Regions from separate parts of the Priestia sp. 40 genome, predicted to be linked through region 1. Evidence: riboswitches for the same ligand, from Rfam matches in the RefSeq annotation. Region 1 holds a riboswitch; each other region holds the start of a gene.
The links. Region 1 has a riboswitch for S-adenosylmethionine ahead of mtnK (S-methyl-5-thioribose kinase). Riboswitches for the same ligand answer to the same signal wherever they lie in the genome.
Positions count from the first base shown of each region.

Region 2: it holds a riboswitch for S-adenosylmethionine, as region 1 does, so the genes downstream of both, metE (5-methyltetrahydropteroyltriglutamate--homocysteine S-methyltransferase) here and mtnK (S-methyl-5-thioribose kinase) in region 1, are expected to answer to the same signal.
Region 3: it holds a riboswitch for S-adenosylmethionine, as region 1 does, so the genes downstream of both, ACO1DI_RS24860 (hypothetical protein) here and mtnK (S-methyl-5-thioribose kinase) in region 1, are expected to answer to the same signal.
Region 4: it holds a riboswitch for S-adenosylmethionine, as region 1 does, so the genes downstream of both, ACO1DI_RS09320 (phosphoadenylyl-sulfate reductase) here and mtnK (S-methyl-5-thioribose kinase) in region 1, are expected to answer to the same signal.

Region 1 covers NZ_JBMPZA010000017.1:310,462-318,360, forward strand. The annotation lists gene ACO1DI_RS21315 (pyridoxal phosphate-dependent aminotransferase) at 76-1,248, opposite strand; gene ACO1DI_RS21320 (carbon-nitrogen family hydrolase) at 1,360-2,142, shown strand; SAM riboswitch class I at 2,234-2,384, shown strand; gene mtnK (S-methyl-5-thioribose kinase) at 2,520-3,692, shown strand; gene mtnA (S-methyl-5-thioribose-1-phosphate isomerase) at 3,728-4,786, shown strand; gene ACO1DI_RS21335 (hypothetical protein) at 4,981-5,154, shown strand; gene ACO1DI_RS21340 (hypothetical protein) at 5,229-5,393, shown strand; gene ACO1DI_RS21345 (methylated-DNA--[protein]-cysteine S-methyltransferase) at 5,397-5,894, opposite strand; gene ACO1DI_RS21350 (PAS domain S-box protein) at 5,914-7,899, opposite strand, start outside.
Region 2 covers NZ_JBMPZA010000005.1:273,865-281,763, reverse strand. The annotation lists gene ACO1DI_RS02500 (hypothetical protein) at 1-236, shown strand, start outside; gene ACO1DI_RS02495 (metallophosphoesterase family protein) at 383-1,258, shown strand; gene ACO1DI_RS02490 (hypothetical protein) at 1,558-1,809, shown strand; SAM riboswitch class I at 1,889-1,999, shown strand; cobalamin riboswitch at 2,079-2,267, shown strand; gene metE (5-methyltetrahydropteroyltriglutamate--homocysteine S-methyltransferase) at 2,418-4,712, shown strand; gene ACO1DI_RS02480 (acetate uptake transporter) at 4,855-5,472, shown strand; gene ACO1DI_RS02475 (GNAT family N-acetyltransferase) at 5,617-6,117, shown strand; gene ACO1DI_RS02470 (hypothetical protein) at 6,140-6,274, opposite strand; gene ACO1DI_RS02465 (helix-turn-helix transcriptional regulator) at 6,515-6,715, shown strand; gene ACO1DI_RS02460 (hypothetical protein) at 6,746-6,952, shown strand; gene ACO1DI_RS02455 (hypothetical protein) at 6,999-7,163, shown strand; gene ACO1DI_RS02450 (DUF5301 domain-containing protein) at 7,195-7,608, shown strand; gene ACO1DI_RS02445 (hypothetical protein) at 7,691-7,831, opposite strand.
Region 3 covers NZ_JBMPZA010000025.1:18,920-26,818, reverse strand. The annotation lists gene ACO1DI_RS24885 (LapA family protein) at 1-192, opposite strand, end outside; gene ACO1DI_RS24880 (M48 family metallopeptidase) at 473-1,225, opposite strand; gene ACO1DI_RS24875 (methyl-accepting chemotaxis protein) at 1,487-2,731, shown strand; gene ACO1DI_RS24870 (GNAT family N-acetyltransferase) at 2,938-3,444, shown strand; gene ACO1DI_RS24865 (amidohydrolase) at 3,492-4,646, shown strand; SAM riboswitch class I at 4,710-4,811, shown strand; gene ACO1DI_RS24860 (hypothetical protein) at 4,879-5,121, shown strand; gene ACO1DI_RS24855 (M20/M25/M40 family metallo-hydrolase) at 5,593-7,206, shown strand; gene ACO1DI_RS24850 (VOC family protein) at 7,225-7,899, opposite strand, start outside.
Region 4 covers NZ_JBMPZA010000005.1:1,582,299-1,590,197, reverse strand. The annotation lists gene ACO1DI_RS09350 (hypothetical protein) at 139-336, shown strand; gene ACO1DI_RS09345 (glucose-6-phosphate isomerase) at 582-1,931, shown strand; gene ACO1DI_RS09340 (YugN-like family protein) at 2,032-2,436, shown strand; gene ACO1DI_RS09335 (potassium channel family protein) at 2,446-3,234, opposite strand; gene ACO1DI_RS09330 (VOC family protein) at 3,302-3,685, opposite strand; gene cdaS (sporulation-specific diadenylate cyclase CdaS) at 3,783-4,409, opposite strand; SAM riboswitch class I at 4,723-4,825, shown strand; gene ACO1DI_RS09320 (phosphoadenylyl-sulfate reductase) at 5,080-5,793, shown strand; gene ACO1DI_RS09315 (inorganic phosphate transporter) at 5,813-6,892, shown strand; gene sat (sulfate adenylyltransferase) at 6,945-7,899, shown strand, end outside.

The DNA of each region.
Region 1 (7,899 bases):
CTAGGATTTATCGGTTATTAATCTCGTTAACTTCTTACATATTAAGCCAACTCAAAAAGGATTGTCAATGCGTTTTTAAAATAAATTTAATTTTTTTATTCGAGATACAGCTTCTCTCATGCGCTCTTCATCCGTCAGCAGTCCTACGCGCACATAGCCTTCACCATATGTTCCGAATCCTACTCCAGGTGCCACTACAACGTGGGCTTTTTCAAGAAGTAAATCTGAAAATTGTTCAGAAGTATATCCTCCAGGAACTTTTAGCCATGCAAAAAAGGAGCCCGCTGGAGTTGTAACGTTCCAACCAATTTCTTGAAGCCCTTGAATAAATGTATTGCGTCTAGATTCATAGCGCTTAACTAAATCATTCACACATTGTTGAGATTCTAACAGAGCTGCGGCGGCTGCCTCTTGAATCGCCCCAAAGAGACTGACATACATATGATCTTGAAGAAGATTAATAGCTTCTACTACACTTTCATTTCCTACAGCAAATCCAACTCGCCATCCCGCCATGTTATACGTTTTAGAAAGAGTATAAATTTCAATTCCCGTCTCTTTTGCACCAGGAGTCTGTAAAAAGCTGATTGGCTTTTTACCATCAAATCCAATTGCTCCGTAGGCAAAGTCGTGTACCACACAAATATCGTGCTTGGCAGCAAACGCCACGGTGTTTTCAAAAAATTCTGCCGTTGCCACTGCACCAGTAGGATTATTCGGATAGTTTAAAAACATGAGCTTTGCCTGTTCTTTAGCACTTTCACTTATCTCTTCGTATACGGGTAGAAAATGATTTTCAGCCGTGAGCGGCATCACTTCCATCTTGGCTTTTGCAAGCTCTACTCCAGACCAGTAATCAGGATATCCAGGATCCGGAACCAGCACTGTATCTCCAGGGTTTAATAAGCACTGCGGGATTTCAACAAGTCCACCCTTCCCGCCAAACAAAATAGCTACTTCTTTTTCGGGATCCACATCAACCCCGTATTCTCGCTTATAAAAAGTCGCAACGGCCTCTTTCAAAAACTGATGCCCCCGAAATGGAGAATATTTATGATGCATAGGATTAGCACTTGCTTTTTGCAGTGTTTCTACAATATGTGAAGGAGTAGGCTGATCAGGATTTCCCTGCCCTAAGTTAATAACGTCGTGCCCTTGGGCCATTACTTTTCCTACCTTGCCTACAAGTGATGCAAAAAATTGTTTTGGTAAACTTTTCAATAGTTCCGATTGCTCAAATTGTTTCATCATCGCACACCTTCTCAAAAAATTCTTGAAATTCTAGTCACAAATAATATATTGTAATACTCAACTTGTAAAGTCATTTTTTTCAACTACTAAAAAAGGACGGATGATAAAGTGAGTGTAAAAATTACGTGTTTGCAACTTGATATTGCGTTTGGAAACCCAACTAAAAACCGAAAATATATTCAACAAAAAATGACAGAAGCGCTGCAAGAAAAACCTGATATCCTGGTGCTTCCTGAGCTATGGGATACAGCTTATGATTTGACGCGACTAGACGAAATTGCAGATGATGAAGGACAGCAGGCCAAGCAATTAATCTCTCAGTTTGCCAAAACGAACGAAGTAAATATTGTGGCAGGTTCGATCGCGAAAAAAACAGAGCAAGGCGTCACGAATACAATGTATATTTTTGACCGAAAAGGTCGTGAAGTATCACAATACAGTAAACTGCACTTGTTTAAATTAATGGATGAGCACCTCTATCTAGAAGCAGGAACGGCAAAAAATCTTTTTACACTTGAACAGTCTTTATGCGCAGGAGTTATTTGTTACGATATTCGTTTTCCAGAATGGATTCGGGTTCATACTAGCAGCGGAGCAGAAGTCTTGTTTGTTGTCGCTCAGTGGCCGGCTCCAAGACTTGCCCATTGGAAAGCACTGCTCATTAGCCGCGCAATCGAAAATCAATGCTATGTAGTCGCGTGTAATCGTGTAGGCCAAGATCCTAATAATACATTTGCCGGACATTCCTTAGTCATCGATCCTTGGGGAGAAATAATCGCTGAAGCTGGCGATAGCGAAGAACTTTTAAGTGCTGACGTTAACCTGGAACTTGTAAAAGAAATTCGCAAACAAATTCCTGTCTTTACAGATCGCCGCACAGAATTTTATTAATTATGTATTGACAGCCGTTTTTTTGCATGATACGATTTTCACCAGATATCATAAAATATTCAAACAAATCAAAATTGAATAAGTAATCGTACTCTTATCAAGAGTTGGCTGAGGGATTTGGCCCTGTGAAGCCCAGCAACCGACCGTCATTCCATCCTAAGGTGGATCACACCCGTAAAACATGTTTTACAAAGGCACGGTGCTAATTCCAACAGAAAGTAATTCTTTCTGGCAGATAAGAGGTTTGAACACTACAATCAAGCCTCTTTCCAACGAAAGAGGCTTTTATATTTTCTAAAATTATAAAAGCCTCCATATATTCTTAAACCTATTAACTTAGTAAACAAATCAGTTTAATAAACTATGGAGGGATTCCGATGTCAACAATAAAAACAGAGAAATATCAGCCATTAACAGAAATTTCAGCAATCAAACTTGTGAAAAAGCTAGGTCTTTTTGATGCCACAGAAGCACTGACTGCCCGTGAAATCGGTGACGGCAACTTAAATCTCGTCTTTCACATCATAAATGATCAAACGAATAAATCCATTATCGTCAAACAAGCACTTCCTTATGCAAAAGTTGTAGGCGAGAGCTGGCCTCTATCCTTGAACCGTGCCACAATTGAAAGCAATGCGCTCAAGCAATTCGGTGCATTTACGCCAGAACTTGTGCCCGCTGTTCATTACCACAATGAAACGCTTGCTGTTACGGTCATGGAAGATCTGTCTCATTTAACGATTTCTCGCGCCGGACTTATTCAAGGTGAAAGTTACCCTCTGCTCTCACAGCATATCGGTTCTTTTTTGGGACATATTGCGTTCAAAACGTCTGATTTTGCCTTAAAGCCTCAGGATAAAAAAGAAGAAGTTGTCAAGTATAGCAACCCAGACTTATGCAATATTACGGAAGATTTAGTTTTTACAGATCCTTTTTTTGATATTGATACAAATGAATTTGAAAAAGCGCTGCGTCCTGATGTAGAAGAATTGTGGAATGATAGTGATGTAAAATTACAAGCAGCGAAATTAAAATATAAATTTTTAACAAATGCCCAAACGCTCATTCACGGTGATTTACATACAGGCAGCATCTTTGCTAGCAGTCAAGAAACGAAAGTGATTGATCCAGAGTTTGCTTTTTACGGTCCGTTTGGATTCGATTTAGGGCAATTTGTTGCGAATTTATTTTTAAATGCTCTTTCTCGAGAAACAAATCGCGAACCGCTATTCGCACACATTACAAACACATGGAACGTATTCAAAGATACCTTTACTGCGCTTTGGCATTCTGAAAACACTGAACCTTTTGCTAAAGATGAGCGCTTATTACATGAAATTTTAACGCAAACGTGGCAGGATGCTGTTGGATATGCAGGATGTGAAATCATTCGACGTACGATTGGCTTAGCTCACGTGGCGGACTTAGACGAAATTTCTTCTGAAGAAAGAAAAATTAACGCTAAACGTACTGCGTTAAAAATTGGACGCTATTTGCTTCTGCACCAACAAGACGTTTCACCAAATGAATTCGAACATTTACTTCGATAACGAATAATGTACACAATGAAAGGATCGGTATCAGCATGACAAATACACTATCACTTCCGCGCTCAGTGGAATGGAATGAATCATATATTACTTTATTAGATCAGCAGCAGCTTCCTGGCAAAGTCGAGTATATTAAGCTGCAAACCATTAAAGACGTATGGGATGCTATCACTACCTTGAAAGTACGCGGAGCTCCTGCAATTGGCATTACGGCGGCTTTTGGTCTTGCTCTTTCTGCGCTTAGCTATGACACAGATTCAGTCAAGGAATTTAACAAAAAGCTAGCTCTTGACCAACAGTATTTAGCTAGTTCACGCCCCACTGCCGTCAATTTATTTTGGGCACTAGAACGCGTAGCGAAAAGCGCTGAATCCGCTTCGTCCGTTAATGAAGCTAAAACAAAAGTTGTTCATGAAGCTATTCAAATTCAAGTAGAAGATGAAGAAACGTGCTACCGAATTGGCGATCATGCTCTATCTTTATTCAAAAAGAAAGATAAAATCATGACCATATGTAATGCTGGTTCAATTGCTACCGCTTATTACGGAACAGCATTAGCACCTTTTCACTTGTCTAAACAGCGGGATATTCCGCTTGAAGTGTTTGCCTGTGAAACAAGACCCGTACTTCAAGGTTCCCGCTTAACCGCATGGGAACTTCAGCAGTCGGGAGTAGACGTTACGCTGATTACGGATAATATGGCCGCTCATACGATTAAAACAAAAGGAATCAATGGAATTATTGTAGGAGCTGATCGTATTGCAGCGAATGGCGATACGGCTAACAAAATTGGAACGTACGGACTTGCTCTTTTAGCGAAAGCATTCGGTATTCCATTTTACGTAGCAGCGCCGCAGTCCACATTTGATTTATCTATTCAAGACGGAAGCAGCATCCCTATTGAAGAACGTTCACCTAAAGAAGTAACGCACATTGGAGATACGCAAATTGCTCCAGACGGAATCTCTGTGTACAATCCAGCTTTTGATGTGACGCCAAGCGAACTGATTACGGCCATTATTACAGAGCATGGAATTATCCATTCCCCGTCTTTTGAATCCATTCAAAAAGTTTTGCTGCAATCCGCTCAATAACAAGAGGCTGAGACAAAAGTATTTTAGCCTCACTGCAAAACGAACCATTAATCAACATGTTTGATTAATGGTTCGTTTTTTTTTTGTTATGGTGAATGTAGTTTCATCTGTTTCGTTCCTTCTAACAGTGGATTGGAGGGCAAGGCGAAGACTCCTGCGGGAAAAGCGGAACAGGTGAGACCCCACAGGAGCGTATGCGACGAGGAGGCTCAGCGGCCGCCCGCGGAAAGCGAAGTCTTGCACGGAAATCAACGTCGGTGTCACAAGCGATTCAGCTCATGTGTACGAGTTGTTCGTCTTTAGATGGCATTAATTTTGTTATGTCTCAACCTCTGTTATTAAACAGTGCTTTTCGGCTGCATTTGTAACACAATTGTAACAGTACTCTCTGCTTTTTCTACATATATTATAGGGGATTCTTTTTGAATAAGGAGGAGTAAATATGAGTGCAGAGCAAAAAACGGATAAAAACAAAGCGTTGAATCGCAAGCAGCAATATCAGCTATTCGATTTATCCAAAGATGAAGAACTAAATTCCCTCCCTTCTCCTCAGCAAATTGACGGTGTGTTTGTGCAAGGAGAAGGCTGGAAATTAGACGGTGAATAGCTATTAACTATAAGCGCCTTTTGCTACATTTCTTTCAAGCATTAATAGTTTTTCTTTTATATGAGTTTGGGAGCCTGCATAACCCGTTAAAGCTCCATTTTTTCCAATCACACGGTGACAAGGTAAAATAATAGGCAGTGGATTTCGACGATTCGCTTGTCCCACAGCCCTTACGGCTTTAGAGCGATTAACAGACTCCGCTACATCACTATAAGACCACGTTTGTCCATAAGGTATACCTTTAAGCGTTAACCACACTTCTTTTTGAAAGTCTGTTCCTTTTATATCCAAAGGCAAATCAAATGTTAGCGTGCGCCCTTCAGCATAATCCTGCAGCTGTCGCTTCGCTTCTTTCACATGGTGATAATTCTCGTCATGGACAAGTTTTTTAAGCTGCTCGTTATGATCATCGCTATCAAACCAAATATGTTGAACCCCTTTTTCCGAGGCTACAATATAAATTTTCAAATCAGAAAATAAATTCATTTCTCCATAGTACATACTCGCTTATCCTTTCTATTTAGGCTGGAAGAATAACATGAAAAGCTGTTCCTTCTCCTATTTTGCTTTCCACTTCAATTCGCCCTTTGTGTTCTTCGATAATTTTATATGAGACCATCAAACCGAGTCCCGTTCCTTTTTCTTTTGTCGTATAAAATGGTTCTCCTAAGCGCTTGATGCGCTCTTCGGGCATTCCGTCTCCTTGATCTCGAATGGAGACCGTCACGTAGTGCGGCTCTGTAGAGTAGACTTCAACAAAAATTCTTCCCCCGTTTGATGTGACTTCAATTGCATTTTTAATTACATTTATTAGTACTTGTTTAATTTGGTTCGGCTCGCAGTATACCATTGGCAGCTGAGGGGACACACTTAGTTCAAACTGAATATTTTCTAAAAGCGCTTGAGCATTTAATAAATCAATCGTTTCTTTAACAACCGCATCTAGATTTTTCTTTTCAAACTTTACGGCCTGTGGCTTAGCGAGTACTAGAAACTCTGTAATAATGGTTTCAATTCTTTTTAATTCGGATTTAATAATATCAAAATAAAGAGAGTGATCTTCTTGAATACTGCTTTCTAACAGCTGAACAAACCCTTTTAAAGCTGTCATCGGGTTGCGGATTTCATGCGCAATCCCAGCTGCTAACTGTCCGACTACTTGAAGCGTATCTGACTTCCGAATCTGCTCCTGCATTTGATTTCGTTCCGTTACGTCTCTTAAAAGCGTCATATATAGACCTGGCAAGATATCTTTTTTCGTAGAAAATTCGATATTTTTAACTTTTCCGTTCCCCGTAACGTACGTAATCTCTCCTTCAGCTTCCCCTTTTTGCTCAATCGTTTCTTTATGCTCAATGACCGCATCTAAATTCGCTGAAGAAATAAAATCCTCCATGGAGTGCGCACAAATCTCCTCTTTGCTGAGTTCTAAAATATCACAAAGAGAAGAATTCACATCAATAATATTTCGCTTACCGTCCCATAAAACTAACCCATCAATCGAACCATTAAAAATCTGTCTGAATTTCTCTTCGTTATTCCGAAGCTCCTGTTCGATTTTTGTACGTTCACTGATGTTTCGAAAAATCGTTAAATGGTCTCCTTCTATAATGCCTTTTTTCCCTGTGAATTCCAACTGTTTGATTTCTCCATTTGGCATGTAAAAAGGAAGCTGATTGCGAATTTCTCCTTTTGTTTGAAACGTTTGGAGCACCTTTAACGCACTAAAGCTTTTTGTATCGATAAACGTATACAAATTGCTTCCAATTAATTTGTTTAACGGCAGCTCAAAGGTACGCGAAGAAGCAAGATTAGCGTTCAAGATTTCACCATCATCTCTCCAAATCAAGATCGCTTCAATCGCATTTTCAAAAATAGCTCTGAAATTTTTTTCGCTTCTCAACAGCTGCTGCTCCATCAGCCGTTTTTCCGTCACGTCTCTCATAATGGACATATAGTATTGACTGTATATATTAGCCGTTGTGGTAAATTCAAAAAAAGTAACGTCTCCATTTTCGAGCCTAATCGGCAGCTCACCGCTTGTCTTTCCTTCTTGATGAAGAGTTCTCCATAATTTTTTCACCTTATAATGATAAGTAGGTTCTACAAGTTCTTCTAATGTTTTGGTTAGAAGCTGTGCTCTTGTATAATTTAATCGTTCGCAAAATGAAGGGTTCGCGTCGATAAGCTGACCCGTTCGATCAAAAATGACAATTCCGTCTACCGCTTCATTAAATACATCCATAAACATATGATGACTAATAAACCGTTCATTTTCCATCATTTTGTGCTGCGTAATATCTCGAAATGTACACACAATAATGCCCGACATGTGGCTATGTTTGTGTGAAGTAAATTCAACATGTTTCATCATGCCGCTCCGAAGCGTCATCGCGCCTTCGTATTTGAAATAGCTTTCTTCTAAGAGTGCTGGATAATACGCTTCAATCATGTCATACGGAAAATACATTAGAAAATCTTTCATTTGATACGTTAATAGCTCATC
Region 2 (7,899 bases), on a different contig from region 1:
AAGGCGAAGACTCCTGCGGGAAAAGCGGAACAGATGAGACCCCGCAGGCGCACAAGCGACGAGGAGGCTCATCGGCTGCCCGCCGAAAGCGAAGCCTTGCACGGAAATCAACTGCGGGGCAACAAGCGGTTCAGCTCATGTCGGCCTTTGTTCGTCTTTGGATTATGCTCCAGCTCTTATTAATAGATACTGAGATTCTAGCTTTTATGTTGTCTTATCAGTGCTTAACAAAATGAAAGAATAGATAGGCTATAGAAACGCATTTAAATGTGCGTTCTGCTTACAAGAAGATAGTGACCTTCATCAGCAAATTTCCATATAAATAAGTAAGCTTGTTTACTTTTAACCAAATTTATTTAGTAATAGGGGGATTAACTAGTTGATGAATTTGACGCTTCATGAACGTTCTGAAAAGTTATTAAAGCAAAGAATTAAACAATTAAATCCGAGAGATCCATTCAACTTTGTTTTTATGGGCGACAGCAGAGGTGACGGACCAAACGATAATTGTTTCACGATGAGCGGTGAATTTGAGCTTGTGTTAAAAAAGGCGGTGGAATTGGACCCGCTGTTTATTATTCATGGGGGAGACACCGTCTATACAGGGAAAAAAGAGTATTTGGAGCACTTTGTTAAGGTTGTCGAAAAAATCGCACCAAACATTCCTTTGTTTGTATGCGTAGGGAATCATGATGAACTGTACCTTGATGAAAGCAATCTCGAAAACTTCAGAGCCACTATCGGAAAAGTACACTGGGTCATTGATATTCCTGTCTTTAACTTCCGGTGCATTGCATTAAATAATGTCATCAGTCCCAAAAATAAAATATATGGATTTACAGATAGAGAGCTTAATTATTTAGAGCAGCAGCTAGAGGATGCTCCTCGTAATACCGTTATAGCCATGCATGCGCAGCCAAATATTGGTCGGTGGACAAACCTTGAAGGGTTTCCTGTAACGACTCCTCAAAGTCAAGAATTTTTTGATTTAATTCAAGAACACCGCGTGAAAAAAGTGTTAGTCAGTCACGTGCATGCGTATGACGAGCAGTTTATTAGAAAAAACAGAAACGGGTCGTTTACGCTTGGAAGAGGCACTGATTTTGTATTGTCAGGAGGCGCGGGTGCTCCCCTTGATTTTGAGCCGCCTTTAATTTTAAATAATTATAATTTTACGGAGTTTTTTGTTAGCCGGTACGACATTTTAGGACCTCTTCTTTGGAAGGATTTTGGACGACCTCGAAGAAGTTGTTTGTAAAAACAAGAGAATAGAAAGTTATGTTTAATGGAGAGCCTGCCTGTGATTCACAGGCAGGCTTTTGGAAGATTGTGCATAATGTTTAAAGAAACCTTGTAGCAGAAGGCTCAGTCAAACGTTATAATAGATAGTGAATGATGATATATTCTCTATATTTGTCATATATTTGTATTACATATGTAATTGAGGAAAAACATTCACTTGATATACTGTTTAATGACTTAACTTTATCTTAAAATTTACAGTGAACTGCCTGTTTATAGAGGCTTAGAAGATACACAGCAAATGGAGGAGCTATCATGGCAAACGAAAAGATGCAAGAAGGACTTAATCGTTTTATTAAGGAAGATTTAAATGACCTTTTAGGTAGACTGTTCCCTTTAATGGATCGGGAGTGTGCGGAAGAAAAGAGAATGCTTATCGAAACCGCGGTAGAGTACATCTATTCTTCAGGGTATCATCAAGGAGCAAAAGACTTGATCGAAACACATCGAAAAGATGATTACAAATTGTTAAGGCAAAAATTAGCGTCAGCACCTCCTGAAAACTGATTTTTTTAAATTTCTTTTGACAACGTAAATGTAAGGTGTTAAGATAACTCTAAATTCAAAACATTATAAACAATTAAAACTCTTATTGAGAGAGGCGGAGGGACTGGCCCTGTGAAGCCCGGCAACCATTTAACAATTTTGTTAAAAAGGTGCTACATCCTGCAAAGCGTACAGCTTTGAAAAATAAGAGAGGATTTCATAGATACTATGCCTCTCTATTCATGATAGAGAGGCTTTTTATTTTATGTGAAGGTGTTTTGAATAAACAATTTCATAGAAATGCATCAGGTGCTGTGTAACGAATGTACGCAGCTTAAAAGGGAAGACCGGTGAAAAGCCGGCGCGGTCCCGCCACTGTAATGGGGAGCAACTTATTAACCACTGTTTCATGTTGAAATGGGAAGGGATAGGAAGCGATGAACCTAAGTCAGGAGACCTGCCTGTTGTATGCACTTAAGCTCTACGGGATATAGAGAGGAGTGAGGAATACGTGTTGAGAAAAACAGGCTATCTCAACTTTAGTTAAGTATGCGTATCATCTCTCTTTTCATTTCGAAAAGAGAGATTTTTTAGTTTATCGATAAAAAAATATACAGGGAGTGGAAAAAATGAGCAGTGTAAAAAGTTCAAATGTAGGTTATCCAAGAATTGGTGAAAAACGAGAATGGAAAAAAGCGCTTGAGCAGTTTTGGGCAGGAAAGCTAGAGAAAGATATCTTTCTGCAGGAAATGGAGGCTCTTCGTCTAGGGCATCTGAAAAAACAGCGTGATGCAGGAATTGAATTGATTCCAGTCGGCGATTTTAGCTTATACGATCATGTGTTAGATACAGCTGTTATGTTTGGTTTGGTGCCAAAGCGCTTTGAGTACGAGGGAGGACCAGTATCGCTTGAAACGTATTTTGACATTGCGCGAGGAACAAAAGGTGCAGTAGCCTCTACGATGACAAAATGGTTTAACACCAATTATCACTATATCGTACCAGAGCTAGAAGGACGTAAGCCGGCTCTCGTAGAAAATCGTCCGCTTCAATTTTACAAAGAAGCAAAACAAAAGCTAAATATCAAAGGAAAGCCCGTTATTTTAGGTCCGGTAACATTTGTAAAGCTATCAAAAGGATATAAAGAAAGTGAGTTTAAAGAAGTAGTTGAACAATTTATTCCTCTTTATGCAACTATCTTAGCGGAGCTTCAGGCAGAAGGAGTAGAGTGGGTACAAATAGATGAGCCGGTTTTAGCTACAACGCTATCAAAAGAAGACCTGGCGCTGTACAAAGAAGTCTATCAAGTCCTGCATGACGCGGCACCGAATGTAAAAGTCATTTTGCAAACGTATTTTGACAGCGTTGATTACTACAAAGAAGTTGTGTCTCTTCCTGTTGAAGGAATTGGCTTAGACTTTGTACATGACCGAGGAGAAAATCTCACTGCGCTTAATAAATATGGGTTTCCGACTGATAAAGTGCTGGCAGCAGGAGTGATTGACGGACGAAACATTTGGCGTGAAAATTTGGACGAGCAGCTTTTAACGATCAGTGAAATTGAAGAAGCCGTATCAAAAGACCGTTTGATTCTGCAGCCTTCATCGAGTTTATTACATGTTCCTGTCACGGTAAAAAATGAAGAAACCATTGAGCCAGTGTTAAAAAATGCGCTCTCTTTTGCAGATGAAAAGCTAAAGGAAATCACGCTTTTAACAAAAGCGGTGCAGCAAGGAAAAGAAGCAATAGAAGAAGAAATAAACGTAAGTAAACAGGCGATTCAAGCATTAAATGGATCATCTTTCCGAAACCATCAAGACGTGCAAAAAGAGCTGAAGCAGCTGGACAGCTATAAAGCTGAGCGCCAAGCGCGGTTTGACGTACGTCAACGCGTTCAGCAAGAAGCTTTTCAACTGCCGCTTCTTCCCACGACAACAATTGGAAGCTTCCCGCAAACAAAAGAAGTGCGACAACAGCGTCTAAAGTGGCGTAAAGGCGAGTTAAGCGATGAAGCATATGAAGCGTACATTAACGATGAAATCAAAAAATGGATTGAAATTCAAGAAGACATCGGCTTAGATGTCCTTGTGCATGGAGAGTTTGAGCGTACGGACATGGTTGAGTACTTCGGTGAAAAATTAGGAGGCTTTCAGTTTACGAAGTTTGGCTGGGTGCAATCATACGGTTCTCGCTGCGTAAAGCCGCCGCTCATTTACGGAGATGTATCGTACGAGCAGGCGATGACGATCAAAGAAACTGTGTATGCACAGTCTCTAACAGATAAGCCGGTTAAAGGAATGCTGACGGGTCCGATTACGATTTTAAACTGGTCGTTTGTACGTGATGATATCCCGCGCTACGACGTCGCAAATCAAATTGCGCTTGCTCTTAGAAAAGAAGTAGAAGCACTTGAAAGTCAGGGCATTTCAATGATTCAAGTAGATGAACCGGCGCTGCGTGAAGGATTGCCGTTAAAACGAGAAAACTGGGAAGACTACTTGAATGCCGCGGTGTATGCGTTCAAGCTAGCGACGGTATCGGTGCAAAACGAGACGCAAATTCACACGCATATGTGCTATTCAGAATTCGAAGAGATTATTGATGCGATCAAAGCGCTTGATGCCGACGTGATTTCCATTGAAACGTCTAAAAGCCATGGTGAACTAATTTATGCGTTTGAAAAACATACGTACAATCAAGGAATCGGACTTGGCGTATATGATATCCACAGCCCGCGCGTACCGAAGCTTGAAGAGCTGACAAGAAACATTGACCGCGCTCTGCAGGTGCTTGATCCTGCATTGTTTTGGATTAATCCCGACTGCGGCCTTAAAACAAGAGGAATCAGCGAGACGGTTGAAGCTTTAAAAGTGATGGTTGAGTCTGCAAAACAAACAAGACAAAATTTATTACAAAACGTTTAATAACGAGAAAGTAAAGACCAAGCAGTGTAAACGCTACACTGCTTGGTCTTATGGGTTTCTTAAAGGCCAAAAATATCCATTGACACTTCCCGTAGATTTTTGTATCTTTTTAAAGGTGTTTTTAAAATCAGGGAGGTACAACATGAGCAACAACAGCACGCAGCACGTTAAAATTGTAACAGCAGATCCATCAGCGCTAGGTCTATTCGGACTTGCCATGGTGACACTTGTTGCATCGTTTCAAAAGCTTGGGGTAACCGATGGGGTTTCATTGGTATTGCCATGGGCGATTTTTTTAGGCGGAATAGGGCAGTTAATCGCGTCTATGCAAGATTTCAAACATAATAATACCTTCGGCGCAACGGCTTTTGGTGCCTTCGGGTTATTTTGGCTAGGTGTCGGCATGACATGGCTTATTCAGCTTGGAGCATTTGGGGAAGCGCTCGCAAAAGCAGCGGATCCGAAGCAGCTCGCATTTGCTTTTGTAGGCTACTTAATTTTCAGCGTTTTTATGACAGTTGGAGCAATGGGCACTCATAAAGTATTATTTATTATTTTTGTGTTAATTGATTTCTTATTTATTGGATTATCGCTAAGTACATTTGATGTGGCATATGAGTACACGCACTTACTAGCAGCAGTGTCAGAGCTATTAATTGCTCTGTTTTCATTCTATGGATCTGCAGCGGCTGTATTAAATACTCACTATGGTCGAGTTGTGCTTCCGGTAGGCAAGCCGTTTGGTGCATTTATCAAATAATCAAGACGTTAATTAAAAAGCGAAGTAGGGTTGAATTCTGTATGATGCAGAGGTCAATCCTTTTTTGTTTGGGCATTTTTATATATAGTAGAAAGAGATAGTTATATGTAATAGAAGCTTTTAGAGAAAAAAGAGAAATACATAATGAAAGGAAACGTTTCAATGATTATAAGACAAGTGGATAAAAAGGATTTAAACCAATTAATTACGTTAGAAAACAAAGGCTTTACACCTGAAGAAGCTGCCTCAAAAGAAGCGTTTATCACGCGGATCAACACCATTCCTGATACGTTTATCATTGCCCAAGAAAATGAAGAAATAATCGGATATGTGAACGGCCCCGTCATTTCAGCTCCGTTTATCACGGATGATTTGTTTGAAAAAACGATTTCGAACCCTGAGACAGGTGGTCATCAAAGTATTTTAGGTATCGTTGTAAATCCCAAGCATCATCATAAAGGAATTGCTAGTATGCTGCTGAGGGAGTTTGAGAAACAAGCGCGGAACAAACAGCGCTTAACGGTTACCTTAACGTGTAAAGAAGAATTAATTCCTTTTTATGAAAAAAACGGGTATGTGAATCAAGGATTGGCGGAGTCGCAGCATGCAGGCGTGCAGTGGTTTAATATGAGTAAGAAGCTTTGATGTTACTACTATGAATCGCTTGTTACACCGCTAATGATTTCCGTGCAAGGCTCTGCTTTCCGCGGGCGGACGGTGAGCCTCCTCGTTGCTTTCGCTCCTGCGGGGTCTCACCACTTCCGCTTTTCCCGCAGTAGTCTTCGCCTGGCCCTCCAATCAACAGCTAGAAGCAGCGAACGAAATAGATCAAGCCTACATTCATCATAGCAATAAAAAATCTGAACGAGTTTGATTCTTAATCAAGCTCGTTCGAATTGTCCTTCAACTAACCTGCTTTTTCCCATCCTTTATTTCAGGTATGTAAGAAATATTAATTTGTCAAACATATTTGACAAAATTGAGGAAGATAATGTAAGATATAAATGTAAAAAGTTTTTTACATTTTAGAGATGAGTGATGAATGGTGGAAAACCGAATTAAAGAACTGCGTAAAATCAAAAAAATGTCTCAGGATGAACTGGCAAAAGTATGCGGCGTCTCGAGACAAACGATTAATGCAATTGAAAACAATAAGTATGATCCAAGCTTAACGCTAGCTTTTCAACTCGCCGAAGAGCTGGGAGCAACAGTAGATGAGCTGTTTTTATTTCATAAATCATGAGTTAGTTAAAAAGGAGAAGGTAATGTGAAAATAAAAAAAGCGGACGAAATGGAAAAGTTTGAAATTAAACAAGCTGCGCGAAACGGCTTTTTATTTTATACGGTAGCGCTGTTAATTTGGTCTTCCTATGATTTTATTAAAACCGGTGAAAGAGGCTGGGAAGCTACAATTTTACTAGTAGGAATATGCGTATATTTTTGGACCCTCGTTTATTACAAGCGAAAAGTACATAGCTAATAAGTGAACAGGAAATCGAATTTACCAAGCAACGGTGGTGAAATGAATGAAAAATCGAGCTGCCGGAGTAGCTCTTACAAGTACGGGCATGTTACTGTTGATGGTGACATTAATACTTCCTGTTCCGGGATTAACGTATAGTTTACTTGTAGGAAGCAGCATTCTACTAAAAGGCTGCGGGACTGGAGGAATAAAAAGATGTATCACCTGAATGCAGCGTGATATGGAAAAGGAGGTTCCTTTTGAAAAAAAGAACAATTATTATTGCTGCACTTTTATTTATCGCAGTATTTTACTTTACATATACAGGGAAAGCCTATCAATTAAAAGACGTCATAAAAGTAGACCAAGCAAACGTTACGCGTATTGAAATAGATACAGACGAAGGAAAACGTGTAATAGACGATAAAAAGAAGACGAAAGAGATCGTACGTTCTTTATCACAGCTAGAAGTAAAAAAAAGCAAGGAGCTGGACCCAAAGTTTGACCAGGCTTACTGGGTAAAAATCGTTGAAAACGGAAAAGATGCGTACGGTTTAACGATTTACGATGATGATTACATAAAAGCGTTTAATTTTAAGGATAAAAAGCAGGCCACGTATACGATTGTTAAGGATCAAAAAGTAGATGTTAAAAGGCTATTTTCAACTAAATAAACAAACCTACTAAAAAAGACAGCCTGCGCTGTCTTTTTTTATAAAAATAATAGATTGAAAATTATGACTATTTAAAGCGGAATTAATCCTTGCCTATATAATTAATAAATGATTGAATTAGGTCAATATCAGGGTTAACCAATAGTGCTGGAAGAAGGCCGAATGTTAATAATACAAGAACGTTTGATCCAATAAAGATGCGAAGTGCTTTTTTGATTTTCATGATATTTCCTCCCTTTTTTATATTTTCGTATAAAAAGAGAAAAAAATCAATAGAAATGTGACGGAATT
Region 3 (7,899 bases), on a different contig from region 1:
AATTTTTACAAAGCTCAATGAAGCAGCAACTACTCCTCCAAACACAGCCGTTGTTAAGATAATTAAAATAAGAGGCCATTTTTGTGAACCAAATACATAGTTAAATTGTACCGGATCGTTGTTAATTACAGCTAAAACAGCAATGATAAGAGCAAATATAAGTCCTAAAATAAAAAAGCTCTGTCCTTTCATAAGCTGCACTTCCTTTCTTTTACAACTTTTATAGCAAAACTGCTTACCTTAAGTGTTTGCCATCTTGCTTATAGGTATACGTATCCACATTTAAACAAAATCAAACATTTTCTTGATTATATATATCTTTCTTTTAAAAGACAATATATCGATTGGTGTAGAAACTTTGACATGTCCAAAGACCTGGTAGAGTGGAATTTCTGAGGGGAGGGAGTGGATATAATACTTCATTGTCATAAAAAAAGCACGCGTTCGCCGCGTGCTTTTTTTATGTATAAACTTAAAATGCGTTTAGGGTGTTATCGCTTAACCACTGTTTGCGTTCAGCTGCATCTTCAAATAACTCATCTGCATTTGTAAATTGAGAAGCAATGACATATTCAATTGTTGCAAGAGGAGCTGTTAGCAAACGCCAGTTTAATACAATTGTATTATCTTGAGTCGTAGCGTATTCTTCACCTAACTCGTCCCACTTAACAGATTCAGGAGCATTGTCTGCTGCTTTTTTAACAGATTTCAAAGCTTCTTGGAATTTTTCACCTGCGCGGCCTTGGTACCATTCTGTTAATAGTTGTCCAATACCTTCATTTGTTTGCTGCTCGTTCCAGCTTTCAGGTACTGTAGCAATGAATTTTGCACGGAATGTCATTTCAGCCTTTGCTACATCTCCACGAACGATGTTTAAGCGGTATTGACGTCCTAGGTAAGGGAATTTGTCTCCTTCTTCAAAAGAACCAGTTTTAGCTGCAGAAGCTGCTGCTTTAGGAGCCTCTTTTTTAGCTGTTTCTTTTTTTACTGCTTCTTTTTTTGGAGCAGATGGCTTTTCCTCAGCTGGTTGTGAACCGTTTAGTTGTTTTAAAATCCATGTTGCTTTGCGTGCGATGATTGAACGCACATTGTTTTCATTAAGACCTCTCGGGATAATAACTTTTACCCCTTCTTTGTCACAAATTTGCACCGTGATATCGGTTCTATTTGGAACGACTTCAATTTTGTAGTCAATTGTTTGATTGCCTGTTTGATACGTATACATAAAATTTTTCGTACTCCTTTCTACAAATCTTCATTTTATAAGCAAAGGTAGAGTTTGGTCAAATGAAAGAATAATCAGACAGTTATCAACTGCTGTTGCAGCGCTTTGCAGAATGATATGAATTCCAATATTTAGTGGAAAAGCGCCAATAATAATTGTTTCAATTCTTCTTTAGTTTTTACAAAAAAATATAAAAATATGCCGATACTACTAATATAGATTAGACATTCTATGTCTTTAGATTGTATAGGGGATGAAAAAATGAAAAAAGCTTTTCAAAGTTTACGCATGAAAATGCTATGTATGATTGCAGCCATGGTGGCCATAACATCTACTGTAATTGAAGTAACAAATTATTATCTTATTGTGAAACAAGAGCAAGCAGCTTCGATTACGCTAGTGATTACATTTCTGTTTGTTTCTTTTACAACTACCGTGTTCTATTTTATCATACGTCGCTACATAATTGCGGTTGAAAATTTGTCAAAAACAATGAAAGGGATTTCAAACGGTGATTTATCTGTAGATGTTGTTCCTTTGAAAGGGAAAAATGAGATTAGTACACTCATATCTTCATTTAATGAAATGATGACTCACATGAGAATGTTGCGTCAGAAAATAAGTAAAACAAAGAGCACGGTCAGTCATTCTTCAGAGCAATTGCTTGCAAGCATGGAGGAAACAAAAACAGCTGTGACAGAAGTTACGATGTCTATTCAAGAAATTGCTGCGGGTTCTGATAAGCAGTTGCTAAGTGTGGTTGAAACCGAGCAAGCTATGGTGGATATGGCAAAGCTGCTTCAGAAAATGACTAATCATTCTTCAAAGGTACAAAAATCGATGAACAGAGCCTCTGAACATGCTTCTACCGGAAATGTTGCGGTGAAAGAGGTGACGAATCAAATGAATAAAATCTATGAATCTGTTAAGATATCGACCAGTGAAGTGAAGGGGCTCGAAGATCGTTCTACAGAGATTGGACGAATTATTGACACGATTACAAGAATTGCTGAACAAACAAATCTTCTTGCACTTAATGCTGCTATTGAAGCTGCAAGGGCTGGAGAACATGGAAAAGGTTTTGCTGTAGTAGCAGGGGAAGTACGTAAGCTAGCGGAAGAATCTAAAACGTCCGCTATACAAATCAGTCATCTGTTAAAAGAAATTGAAGCGCAGGCAAAGCAGGCTTATCAAAACATGGAAGTGAATACGGAAGAAGTTACGCTCGGTATTTCCACTGTCGAAGATGTAACTGAACAGTTTTCCATAATCATGGAAGATGTCTTTGCTGCTCAAGAACAAATGAACAAAATGACAAAGGCAACAGGAGAGATTGATGGGTATTCATTCAAAGTAATGGAGTCTGTCATGGCCCTTTCGGAGGTAGCTAAACAAGCAGCTGCTTATGCTGAAGAAGTAGCTGCGGCTTCACAAGAGGAATTAGCATCTATAGAAGAACTTGTGCTGTTGGCAGCTAACTTAAAAGCTACGGTGAGCGAGTCCTAACATTTGTCTTGATATGTAACAAATACGCGCAGAAAACTGCGCGTATTTGTTTTATTTATACTTTTTATAGAAAACAATAAATAGAATTGACACGTTATAAAAGCAGTTGTATAGTGAGTACGCAAGGCGGCAGTCTGTCTTTTTTAATTCTTAGTAAACTTATAAGTTAAATGAAATATTTAAGCACTGCATAAGGAGACGAAGAGATGAAAAATGAATTCCGTTTGGCAACAAATGACGATGCAGATAACTTATTGAACTTAACTCTACAAGCATACAAGCCTATTCGAGAGCTAGGCATTCCTTTCTTAGCAGCTACTGCTGATCTTGCCCTCGTTAAGAAAAATATTTCTCAAAACCTTTGCTATGTGTACGAAGAAGAGAAAAGAATCGCTGCTACTGTATCTATACGAATGCCTTGGGGAGAACATCCAGGTCCGTTTGCTGTTCCGCATCTTTGGTGGTTTGCAGTAGACCCGTCGTTTGCCAGGAAAGGAGTTGGGTCTAAGCTGCTGCATCTAGTAGAGGAAGAGGTAATAAAAAATACGTTTAAATCACCAGGTGTGTCTTTAGGAACAGCAAAAGAACATCCTTGGTTAGTTGAGATGTATGAACGAAAAGGATATGTTCAAGCTAAAGAAAAGCACCTTGCAGAAGGTTATACGACCATATTTCTTTATAAAAAACTCAATGAGATACACTCTTTGTCGTAAAAGATAGAGAAGTGCTCCAAATTAAGACATGTGAAAGAGTGATAAATATGACAGATCAATTACTACTAAATAAGCTAATAGACATACGCCGTGAGCTGCACCGGTTTCCAGAGCTTTCAATGAAAGAATATGAAACAACTAAACGTATTAAAAAGTGGTTAAAGCACTTTGATATTTCTATAGCGGATGCGTTCCATTTAGACGTAGGAGCAGTAGCAGAAATTGTGGGAGGAAAGCCGGGACCTACTATCGCTATTCGAGCTGATATTGATGCGTTGCCAATTGAAGAAAAAACCAATCTGCCATTTGCATCTGAAGTGAACGGTGTTATGCACGCATGCGGACATGATTTTCATACGGCTTCTATAATCGGAGCAGCCATCCTTCTTAAAGAGCGTCAGCAGGAGCTTTGCGGTACGGTTCGATTTATCTTTCAGCCTGCCGAAGAAACGGCTTCTGGGGCAAAAATGCTAGTTGAAAAAGGTGTGCTCGAAGGAGTGGAAGCGATCTTTGGGATGCATAACAAACCGGATCTTCCTGTAGGAACCATTGGTATCAAACCAGGACCTTTAATGGCAAGTGTTGATCGTTTTGAAATTGACGTCAAAGGAGTAGGAGGTCACGCGGGTATTCCTGAAAAAACAATAGATCCGATTGCTGCTGCTGGTCAAATTGTTACTAGTTTACAAACCATTGTCAGCCGTAATCTCAGCCCATTTCAAAATGTTGTTGTCAGCATAACTCAAATCCATGGAGGGAGCTCGTGGAACGTCATTCCTGACAAAGTAACGCTTGAAGGAACGGTGCGTACCTTTCAAGAAGAAGCGAGAGAAAAAATACCGGCTCTTATGAAACGAACTGCTGAAGGGATTGGCGCAGCTTTCGGGGCTTCAGTAGACGTTAAATGGTATCCGTATCTTCCTGTAGTAAACAATGATGATAGGCTGGAAAAACTGGCTATTAAAGCCGCAGAGGATATTAGTTATCAAGTCGTAGCAGCTGAACAATCGCCTGGAGGAGAAGATTTTGCCGTATATCAGCAGCATGTACCAGGATTTTTTGTATGGATGGGTACAGCTGGAGAATATGAATGGCATCATCCTTCTTTTTCATTAAATGAAGAGGCATTACTTGTAGCAGCTTCTTATTTTGCTAATCTAAGCTTTCATTTTTTGAATTCATTCCATTACCCAAAAAATTAAAATATTTTCATTTTTCTATTTACGCGGATGGAATTGTTTGATAAAATAAATTTTAAATTAAAAAAGTTATCACGAGTGGACGAGAGATCTGGCTCTTTGACTCCACAGCAACCTACGAATGTAAGGTGCTCCTACCAGCAAAGCATGTGCTTTGGGTGATAAAACGGGTGAAAAACTCATTTTGCATCAAAGCAAAATGAGTTTTTTTATTTTTCTAAAAGGAGAGGGTTTTATGAGTCATACAGCAGTTGCAGCATATACAGGAGAGAAAGCATTAAAGGAAGCAGTGAAATTATTAGGAAAGCATTATCAAGTAGCTTATCGTGAATTAGAAACATTTTATGAAATTGTGGTCGAAAACCATGTTCGTACATATGCTGTAGGCATAGATATTAAAGATGTACAAAAAGCAAATGAACTAGAAATTTATTCATCATGCTGTTCCAAGCTTGAGCGAGTAGGCTGTCTTTTATAGAAGAAGTTTGCTCGCGCCTCTATTTTTTTAGTGTTTTTAAATAGAAAGCATGGTTTTTGACAAGCAAAGAATCTGGTGGGTATAATCAATACTCACTAGCTTTTAAAATTAATCATAAATTGTCGAAATTTTTACACAAATTGAAGGTTACATTCGAAATGAATTGTGGTATGTTATAAAACAAGAATATTTTATGAAAGGAGCATTGAAATGGAAATGTCTCTTGAACACGGAAACGATGCAGGAAGTGAACAGCTTATTGATCGTATCCTAGACTTTTTAGAAGATGACGCAAAGTAAAAAAAAGAGTGTGCGGTGCTATCCCTAGCCGCGCACTCTTTTTTTTATCATGTGCGTAAAGGCAGCGCCATACTATGATACATAGGGAGAGATTGAAAGGGTCTCTGTCAAAGGGATTGACGAATGGTTTTGTTTGATAGAAAATTTAGAAAAAGGAAAGAGATGAAGGGTATGTCGAACAAAACATCTTTGTATCAAACAAAAGAACAGTTAAAAAAACTTGTAAGCGAATTGGTTTCTATACCTAGCGTGACAGGAACGATGGCAGAAGTGGAAATGGCTGAATCGATAGCGTCGTATTTATTGAAGCTGCCTTACTTTCAAAAAAACGAGCAAGTCGAGCTTCATTCAACAGGAGACGGGCGGTCGATTGTCACAGCTTTTGTTCAAGGGAAAAATACGAACAAAACAGTTGTACTAGTAAGTCATTACGATGTAGTGGATGTACAAGATTATGGACAGTGGAAAAAGGATGCTTTTCACGCTGATACATTAACGAGTACTTTTTATAGCCACATGGAACAAGTTCCCGCGCACGTACAAAAAGATATGATAAAAGGAGACTGGCTTTTTGGCCGAGGAACGATGGACATGAAAGCAGGCATTGCCCTTCACATCAGTATGGTTGAACGAGCATGCAACGGAGAGTTTGACGGAAACATCCTGCTGCTGTCGGTACCGGATGAAGAAGTAAATTCGCTTGGGATGAGAAAAGCAGTCCCTGTTCTTTTAGAACTTGCCCGCAAACATCAGCTGGATTTTTCTCTCATGCTAAATGCAGAACCAGTGTTCAGCCGCTATCCTGGTGATCAAACGAACTATGTGTACTCAGGATCGATTGGGAAGATCATGCCAAGCTTTTTGTGTTATGGAAAAGAAACTCATGTAGGGGAACCGCTAGCTGGTTTAAATGCTAATTTACTAGCTTCTTATTTAACAAAAGAAATAGAATTAAACGTTGATTTTTGCGAAAAAGTAAGAGATGAAACGAGTCCACCTCCTACGGTGCTGGTACAAAAAGATTTAAAAGAAGAGTATTCCGTTCAAGTTCCTCACTCTGCCGTTGTATTATTTAATTTATTTATGTTAAACCGCTCTCTTAAAGAAGTAACAGATCTGCTGTTGAAATCGGCTGACAAAGCGGCTTTGAATGTGAACAAACATTATAATAAAGCCGCTAGGCAGTACGCTGCGGGAATGGAGGGTTCATCTCTTGACGTGAACGTATGGACGTATGAAGAACTTTATACTCATGCAGTCAAACAGCACGGTGAAAAATATGTGCAAGAAATGGAAGCAGCACTTTTGGCACAAGAGGATGATGACAGAAATAAAACCATTAAATTAGTAAACTCTTTAGCTGGTTTATGTAAAGAAGCAGCTCCGATGATGGTCTTATTTTTTACGCCGCCTTTTTACCCGGCCGTTTGTTCACATGATGATCCCTTTGTACAAGGGATTTTGTCAAACGTACAGGCAACTGCTAAAGAGAAATTCCAAGTGGAGCTAGTTGAACAAAGTTATTTTGGTGGAATTTCGGATTTAAGCTATGCCAGCCTGCAGCATCCGCTTCATACATTTAACACGTTAGTAGCCAATATGCCGCTATGGAATAAAGGGTATCATATCCCGCTAGAAGAGCTAGAGGAGCTGAAGATGCCGGTGCTGAATATTGGACCGCTGGGAAGAGATGCCCATCAATGGACCGAAAGATTAGACGTTCAGTATTCCTTTGAAATTTTGCCTCATTTCATTTATCAAGCTATAAAAGAAGCACAGAAATAAACATCCGCCCGCGGATGTTTATTTGTTGAATTTAAAAGAAGCTCCTTGTACGGTAAATTGTTGCGGTGTTAGAGCGTGATCCAATTCAACCAAAAATGGACGCTCTCCAACTTTTTTTAATGTATCATGGACAACACCTTGTGTTCCGCTGCAAAAAATAAGGTTTCCTCCATTGATATATAGTTTTTGACAACGTGCATCAAGTAAAGAGTCTTTGTAGCTTTCGCCAGACTGAACGTCCAGCAGTTTCATCCACTTGCTGATGGATTCTTCGAGGTTATGTACAGCACAGTAAATATTTTTCAGCTGCATCTGACCAGATTGGTGGGAAGAAAGAGCCGCTAGCTTTGGCTTGCGTTTTTCTTCTGGTTCACCCCATTCAATAAAAAAAGGAAGAGGCAGGGAATCGTGGTCAGCTTCAATAAAACACATTTTCCATTGAAGTCTTTCTCCATCATTGGTTTGACGAGAACCCGCTACAGGACCTTTTACAGTGACGTTCTTGCTTTCCAGCTCTTTTATCAGCAATTCCATATCATCTGTACGGAATGCAAATCGACCAAAATGACCAATCGGTGTATGTTCGTTAACAAGCTGCTGAATAAGGTCATTACCTGTAACATTTTGAGCTAACGCGATATCTCTAAGCCCAAGCCATTCAATATAGCTGAGGTTAAAATAAGCCAACGTGTT
Region 4 (7,899 bases), on a different contig from region 1:
ACAAAATCCATAAAAAAAACATAAAAAAATTTTTTTCGACGTATAAAAATCATGCGAAATTGTCACTCTAAGAGTGAGGTGATGGAAATGTATAGGAAACAAATAGCCATCAGTTTTCTCATTTTTACCGCACTATGTATGAGTGGATTTGTGCTAAATAATCACTTGGAAATGAAAGAAGAAAACAGGATGCTAATCACTTCTAAAAGTGAAGCTGAAAATTCCATATCAATAGACTCTTCCCTGTTAAAAGCCTCTTATAAACCGAGACAATATGTAAAGATAGGTGAAATGAACTATATTGCACCATCCGGTAAGCAAATAAAAAACGATTGAAGACCACTCTTTAGTCGTTTTTTATTTGCTTATTATTTGCGTCATCGTGCATGAATTACGTTCTGTAATCAAAGAACATTAGTTGACTTCATAACGGAATTTATCGTTAAATAAAAGGGTACATACAATGATTGCAGTTTCAACAAACTATAATGATTGTGTCAAATTGTAAGTGGATTCACTTGAATTCAGCTAACAGTTTCGATAAAGTGGAAAATAAAGATATTTTAATGGAGGAACAGACTATGACACATGTTCGTTTTGATTATTCAAACGCGTTATCATTTTTTGGTGAACATGAACTTACATACTTACGTGATGCCGTGAAAGTAGCTCACCATTCAATTCATGAAAAAACAGGTGCTGGGAACGACTTTTTAGGATGGGTAGACCTTCCTACGGAGTATGACAAAGAAGAATTTGCACGCATTCAAAAAAGTGCAGAAAAAATTAAATCTGATTCAGATGTATTAATTGTTATTGGTATTGGAGGATCTTACTTAGGTGCTCGTGCTGCTATTGAAATGCTTCAGCATTCATTCTATAACACATTATCAAAAGAACAGCGTAAAACTCCGCAAGTTATTTTTGCTGGTAACAACATCAGCTCAACATACATGAAAGACTTAATGGATGTTTTACAGGATAAAGATTTCTCTATTAATGTTATTTCAAAATCTGGTACAACAACAGAACCGGCGATTGCTTTCCGTATCTTCCGTAAATTATTAGAAGAGAAATACGGCAAAGAAGAAGCACGCAAGCGTATTTATGCAACAACAGATAAAGCGCGCGGCGCATTAAAAACATTAGCGGACGAAGAAGGCTATGAAACATTTGTTATTCCAGATGATGTAGGCGGCCGTTATTCAGTATTAACAGCAGTTGGCTTATTGCCAATTGCCGCTGCAGGTCTTGATATCGAACAAATGATGAAAGGGGCAGCTGATGCTCAAGAAGCATTTTCATCATCAGAGCTAGAAGAAAACGCAGCTTATCAATATGCTGTAGCTCGTAATGTTCTTTATAATAAAGGAAAAACAATTGAAATGCTGATTAACTATGAGCCAGCTCTTCAATACTTTGCTGAGTGGTGGAAACAGTTATTTGGTGAAAGTGAAGGAAAAGACCAAAAAGGTATTTACCCTTCATCTGCTAACTTCTCAACGGATCTTCATTCTTTAGGTCAATATGTACAAGAAGGTCGTCGTGATATTTTTGAAACAATTGTACAAGTTCAAGATTCTCGTCATGAGCTAACAATTGAAGAAGATGCAGCGGACTTAGATGGACTAAATTACTTAGCTGGGGAAACAGTTGACTTTGTAAATAAAAAAGCGTTCCAAGGTACAATGCTTGCTCACACAGACGGAGGCGTTCCAAACTTAGTTGTAAACATTCCGGCGTTAGATGAGTATACGTTTGGATATGTTGTATACTTCTTCGAAAAAGCATGCGCAATCAGCGGCTATTTACTAGGAGTAAATCCGTTCGATCAGCCTGGAGTAGAAGCATATAAAGTAAATATGTTTGCTCTTCTTGGAAAACCTGGTTTTGAAGAGAAAAAAGCAGAATTAGAAAAGCGTTTGAAATAAATAAAAAGTTCACCTTCTTGTTAGAAGGTGAACTTTTTTGCTTTTGAGATAAAGGATAAAAAGCTGGAAAAAGGACATGTTAAAACAGAGGAGGGATAAGATGATTGAATTATCTTCAAGATTAGACGGCACATTATTCAAGCTTTATGAATTAGAAAAAACGCTTAAGCCGCTTGGGTATAACATTGGAGGAAATTGGGATTATGATCATGGTTCATTCGACTATAAGATGAACGATGAAGTCGGCTATCAGTTTTTACGTATCCCGTTTACAGCTACGAATGGAGAACTGGATTCTAAAGGAACAACCGTACAGATTGGTACGCCATTTTTACTTTCACATAAGTATCAAATTGGCCTAGATGACAATGTTCACAATGGAAACGTGGGTGCTTCATTTAATCAGTTTGCAGAACCCCAAGACGCAGACGCTTCATTTCCAGAAAAGTATATCAGCTTAGGAGAAGAGCTAATTAGAGAGGCAGAAGAGGCGCTGCTTCGGTAATTGAAGGGACTATTCTTTTCTTAAACTCTCTAATTTTTTTACAAAAATATGTTCGTACATGACCTGACTAATCAACTCGTTTGTTTTAATCATTTCATTTACCCCCAAATTTTGCGCATTTTGAATATGCTTTTTTGTTAACAGTTCAACGATGCTGTAAATAGAAGGGTTCAGTCCTTGCAGAGCGACTAGCGTAACAATAGTATTCATGTCTGCATATTCTTCTGTCTTATGCTGATCCGCAGTAATCAGCACTTTTTTTGCGTACCGAGCATTAGCAAGTTCTAATACCTCATAGTGAGAGGGACTTCCTTTAATAAAATGAACGCGATCACAGATCATGGGGTTTTTAGTCAAAGAGTCGTCGATAAGAACAATGTCTTCTTTATGAAATGCGTCGCGATAAGACTCTAACACGAGTTTGGCGCGCTCATTCCACCCCACAACGATGAAGTGATCTTTTCCATAAAACTTTAAATTTCCTTCCAGATAAGCGCTCTCGGCGGAAACAGCAATTTTAGAAAGCGTGACAAAATAAGTAGTAATAAATCCCGTTCCAATGAGGACTAAAATAATTGCAGCTAACCTTCCAATCGTAGTGGTGGGAGCAAAATCACCGTACCCTATAGTAGAGATTGTAATAATAACCCACCAAATTCCTTCAAACACATTCCCAAACGTTTGCGGCTCTAGGAAATGTATAAGCATGCCGAAAAGTAAAACAAGGCAGCCGATAATAAAAAGAAGCCGCACTAAAATAGAACGACGAAAAAGTCGAAATAATAGCCATTCCATCATAAAAATACCTCCAGTGATTAGTCATAGCCACAGTATGACCATTTTTCACTGAAGGTATAAGATATCTTTATCTTTTTACTTCGTAATATTCAATCCATTCTTTGTCTGGACCATAGAAAAATAAGTATCTTGCTCCATTTGGCAAAGTTACAATGTTTTCTTCCACAAATGAAACGCCTGCTGATTTTAAACGCTCAAACTCCTCTTCAATTCCATCTACTGCCAGCGCAAAATGATGAACTTTACCTTCATTAGGTAAGCTTGAGTTATACCCTTGAATTAACTCTACGATTACATTGCCTTCTAAACCTAGAAAAGCTAGCTTCAAAGACGGATCGGTATGTGGTAGTGTTTCGATGAGCTCTAATCCCACCTTTTGTGTATAGAACTCAATAGATTTTTCTATATCCTTTACTTGAACGCCTACATGTTCAAATTTTAAAATTGCCATATGCATCACCCGTATCTATAGTATGTAAAAACTATGAAATATATTAAAGAGAAAGGATATAGAAGTCAAGATAGGGCTGCTTATCAGGAAAGGGCTCTTAAATCATATTTTTGCTGGAGTGAATAGGGTAGAGGCTTCCATCAAGCGCAAACGAAATTTTGCCTGTTTCTTCAGATACAACTAAAATTAATGCATCCGATTTTTCTGACATTCCAATGGCTGCACGGTGACGTGTTCCCAATTTTTTGTTCGTTGAAATAATAGACGAGAGAGGTAAAACATTAGCAGCCGAAATAAGCTGATTATTTCTAATTAGGACAGCTCCGTCATGTAAGGGTGTTCCTGGATAGAACAGCGTCTCAACTAGCGTAGCGCTGACAGGAGCTTGAATAGGCATTCCTTTTTGAATAAGAGGATCTACATTTTGTTCCCGTTCAATGACAATTAAAGCGCCGTGACGTTTCTCAGAGAGGTTATGAATAGCTAAGGACAGAGCAGCATATTCAAATGTATAAGGCGATAAGTAATGACGCAAGTAATAAGAGGCGGCCGTAGCTTGAACATCTTGAAATAACCTTCTCATCTCCTCAAAATCACATAGGATACAATGATCACTCGTGTCTAAATGTTTAATTAAATTAGAGGCTTCAGTTGAAATCTGCTGTAAATATGTTCGTACATTATTTTTAATTGTATCGTCTAATTGAAAGGGTTGTCTCTCCATCTTATATAGCTCCTATCTGTCAGTCAGTGTTATCTGTAATGTGTGCTAATGTGGGTGAATTATCCGTAAAGCTTATAAATCCGCTATTAATTTTATAGAGAGATTTTGCGTTTTATTTAGCAAGAGAACATCAAAAGTTGGAGAAAAAAGAAAGCGTTTTATAAACTGATATGTTCACATTTGGGTTAAATTTACATATGTTGTTTTAAATAAAAGTATAGATATTTCTGTGAATTTAAAGTATAGTTTTCTTATCGGATATATGATTTTTAATGTTGACAAATATTCTAAATATGCTAAAATTTTTAAAAAATGCTTATCAAGAGTGGTGGAGGGATCTGGCCCGCTGAACCCCGGCAACCTGCTTAGCAAGGTGCTAATTCCAGCAAAGTGTGTATCATTTTGAAAGATAAGGTGAAAATTTATTGCCTACCCAGTCTTTCAATACGGAAGACTTTTTATTTTGATATAGCGCAAGCGATAATTTGAGAAGGGAAACCAATGACTGTAAACCCCGACTTAAAACAAATTTTTGAACACGCCGAAGCAAAGTAAGAATTAAATAGTTTCGCTGACTAGACACACTAGAGGCGGTTTTATCCAATTCTAGTGGGTAAAACCGTCTTTTTTTATTGGATAACGCGGATAACTAAGAATTGGAGTGGAGAAAATGGCAGACTTATATACGTACGAAAACTGGAGCGATACATTTCCAGAGTTCGACAGTAAAGATGAAACAAAAGGAGCCCTTTCAGCATTGCGGTGGGCGTATGATACCTACGGAGATTCAATTATTTATGCGTCAAGCTTTGGGATCGAAGGAATCGTGTTAATTGATTTAATTTCAAAAGTGAAAAAAGACGCTGAAATTGTCTTTTTAGATACAGGCGTTCATTTTAAAGAAACATATGAAGTGATTGATGCAATTAAAGAACGCTTCCCTGATTTACGTATTCATATGAAAAAGCCGGATTTAACTCTTGCAGAACAAGCTGAAAAACATGGAGATGAGCTTTGGAAGAGTCAGCCTAACTTATGCTGTCAAATTCGAAAAATCATTCCGCTAAGAGAATCCCTTGCTCCTTATGATGCGTGGATTTCCGGTTTGAGACGCGAGCAGTCTGAGTCTCGTGCCAACACGAATTATTTTAATAAAGATGAGAAATTCAAGAAGGTGAAAGTTTGTCCGTTAATTCATTGGTCATGGAAAGAAATTTGGCGCTATGTGTATAAGCATGATTTGCCGTACAACAAACTTCATGATCAAGGCTACCCAAGTATCGGCTGTGAGCCCTGTACCGCACCTGCCTATAATGTAGACGATTTACGTTCAGGAAGATGGGCGGGTACACAAAAAGTTGAGTGCGGATTACACGAATCTTAAATACGAAAGAGCTGAATAAATGATGCTTTTATATGTTGCCTTTATCATTGCGCTTTTTTTTGCAATGAATATTGGGGCAAGCGGTGCAGCAGCTGCTATGGGCGTTTCATACGGCTCCGGTGCAATTAAAAAGCGAAGAGTGGCCCTGTTCATCTGTGCTGTAGGAATTGTGCTCGGAGCTGTTACCGGAGGCGGTGAGGTGGTAAAAACCATCAGTTCAGGTATCATACCTGAAAAACTGCTGTCAGTAGAATTAGTTATTATCATTCTGGCTGCTGCAACGCTGTCACTCTTTTTCGCGAATTTGATTGGTATCCCTCTATCAACAAGTGAAGTAACAGTTGGCTCAGTTGTTGGAGTAGGAGTAGCTTATCAATCTCTGTATGTAGAAAAACTTTTAATTGTCATGTCTTTTTGGATTATTGTTCCGCTAGTTTCATTTGTCATTGCTTTTTTGATTGGGAAAGTGATAAAACGCAGAGCGCATAAAAAAGAAGCAGAGGGAAAGTGGAAAAGAGTTTTAACGATTTTAGTTATAGCGACGGGATTCTTTGAAGCCTTCTCAGCTGGAATGAATAATGTGGCAAATGCTGTCGGTCCTCTAGTAGGAGCTGGGTTAATGGATGCTACAACGGGTGTCATAGCAGGAGGATTGGCGGTGGCACTCGGAGCTCTTTTACTAGGAGGCCGAGTTATTGAAACAAACGGAAAAAAAATTACTCGCTATTCTGTAGGGGAAGGCTGCATTATTTCAGGTACTGGTGCTTCTCTTGTTACAGCAGCTTCACTGTTTGGTTTGCCAGTACCGCTTACACAGGTCACTACGTCTTCTATTATTGGGATAGGCGCAGCGAAAACGGGATTTACGAAAGAACAGCGCGAAGTGGTCATTCAAATGTTAAAGGTTTGGGTGGTATCCCCTGTATTTTCACTCGTAATCTCATATGTTCTTGTGAAATTAGTACTTGAAAGCGACTTATATTCATTTGTGGTGCTAGCTAGTGGCTGCATTGCCACAGCAGGTGTTCTAAGCTTAGCTAGAACGACTAGAAGAAAAAGAGCAAGCTTGCAGTCGGAAAAAGAAAAAATGACTGCGTGATTCAATTGCTTTTTATTATATTGTGTTAATTACTTAAGGAGGATTTTACAAAATGACAACAATTCAAGCACACGGTGGAGAATTAATTAATTTATATCAACCAACATATGACTACACTTCACTAACAAAAGAAATTGAAGTAGACAACATGGCTCTAAGTGATTTAGAACTAATTGGAATTGGTGCTTACAGCCCAATTACAGGGTTTTTAGGAGAAAAAGATTATCAATCAGTTGTTGAAAATATGCGTCTAGCAGATGGAACTGTATGGAGTATTCCTATTACTCTTCCCGTAACAGAAGAGCAAGCTAAAGAATTAAACATTGGCGACAAAGTAAAACTAGTTCAAAGCGGTGTGACATATGGTGTTCTAGAAGTTTCTGAGGTATATACGCCAAATAAAGAAAAAGAAGCGGAAAATGTGTACCGCACAGCAGAACTTGCCCACCCTGGTGTGAAGAAAATGATGGAACGCCCAAATGTATATGTAGCAGGTCCAATCGTACTTGTAGAACGTACACCTAAAACGCGTTTTGAAAAATATTACCTAGATCCAACTGAAACAAGAGCAGCATTTGAAGAACGCGGTTGGAAAACGGTTGTTGGATTCCAAACTCGTAACCCTGTTCACCGTGCGCACGAATATATTCAAAAAACGGCATTAGAAATTGTAGACGGCCTGTTCTTAAATCCTCTTGTAGGAGAAACAAAGTCAGATGATATCCCAGCAGATATCCGTATGGAAAGTTATGAAGTACTTTTAGAGAACTATTATCCTAGCGATCGTGTAGCTTTAGCAGTTTTCCCTGCTGCGATGCGTTATGCTGGACCTAGAGAAGCGATTTTTCATGCAATGGTTCGAAAAAACTTTGGATGCACGCATTTCATTGTAGGTCGTGATCACGCTGGTGTTGGTGACTACTACGGAACATATGATGCACAAAAAATCTTCAGTAACTTTACAGCAGATGAATTAGGAATTACACCTTTATTCTTTGAACACAGCT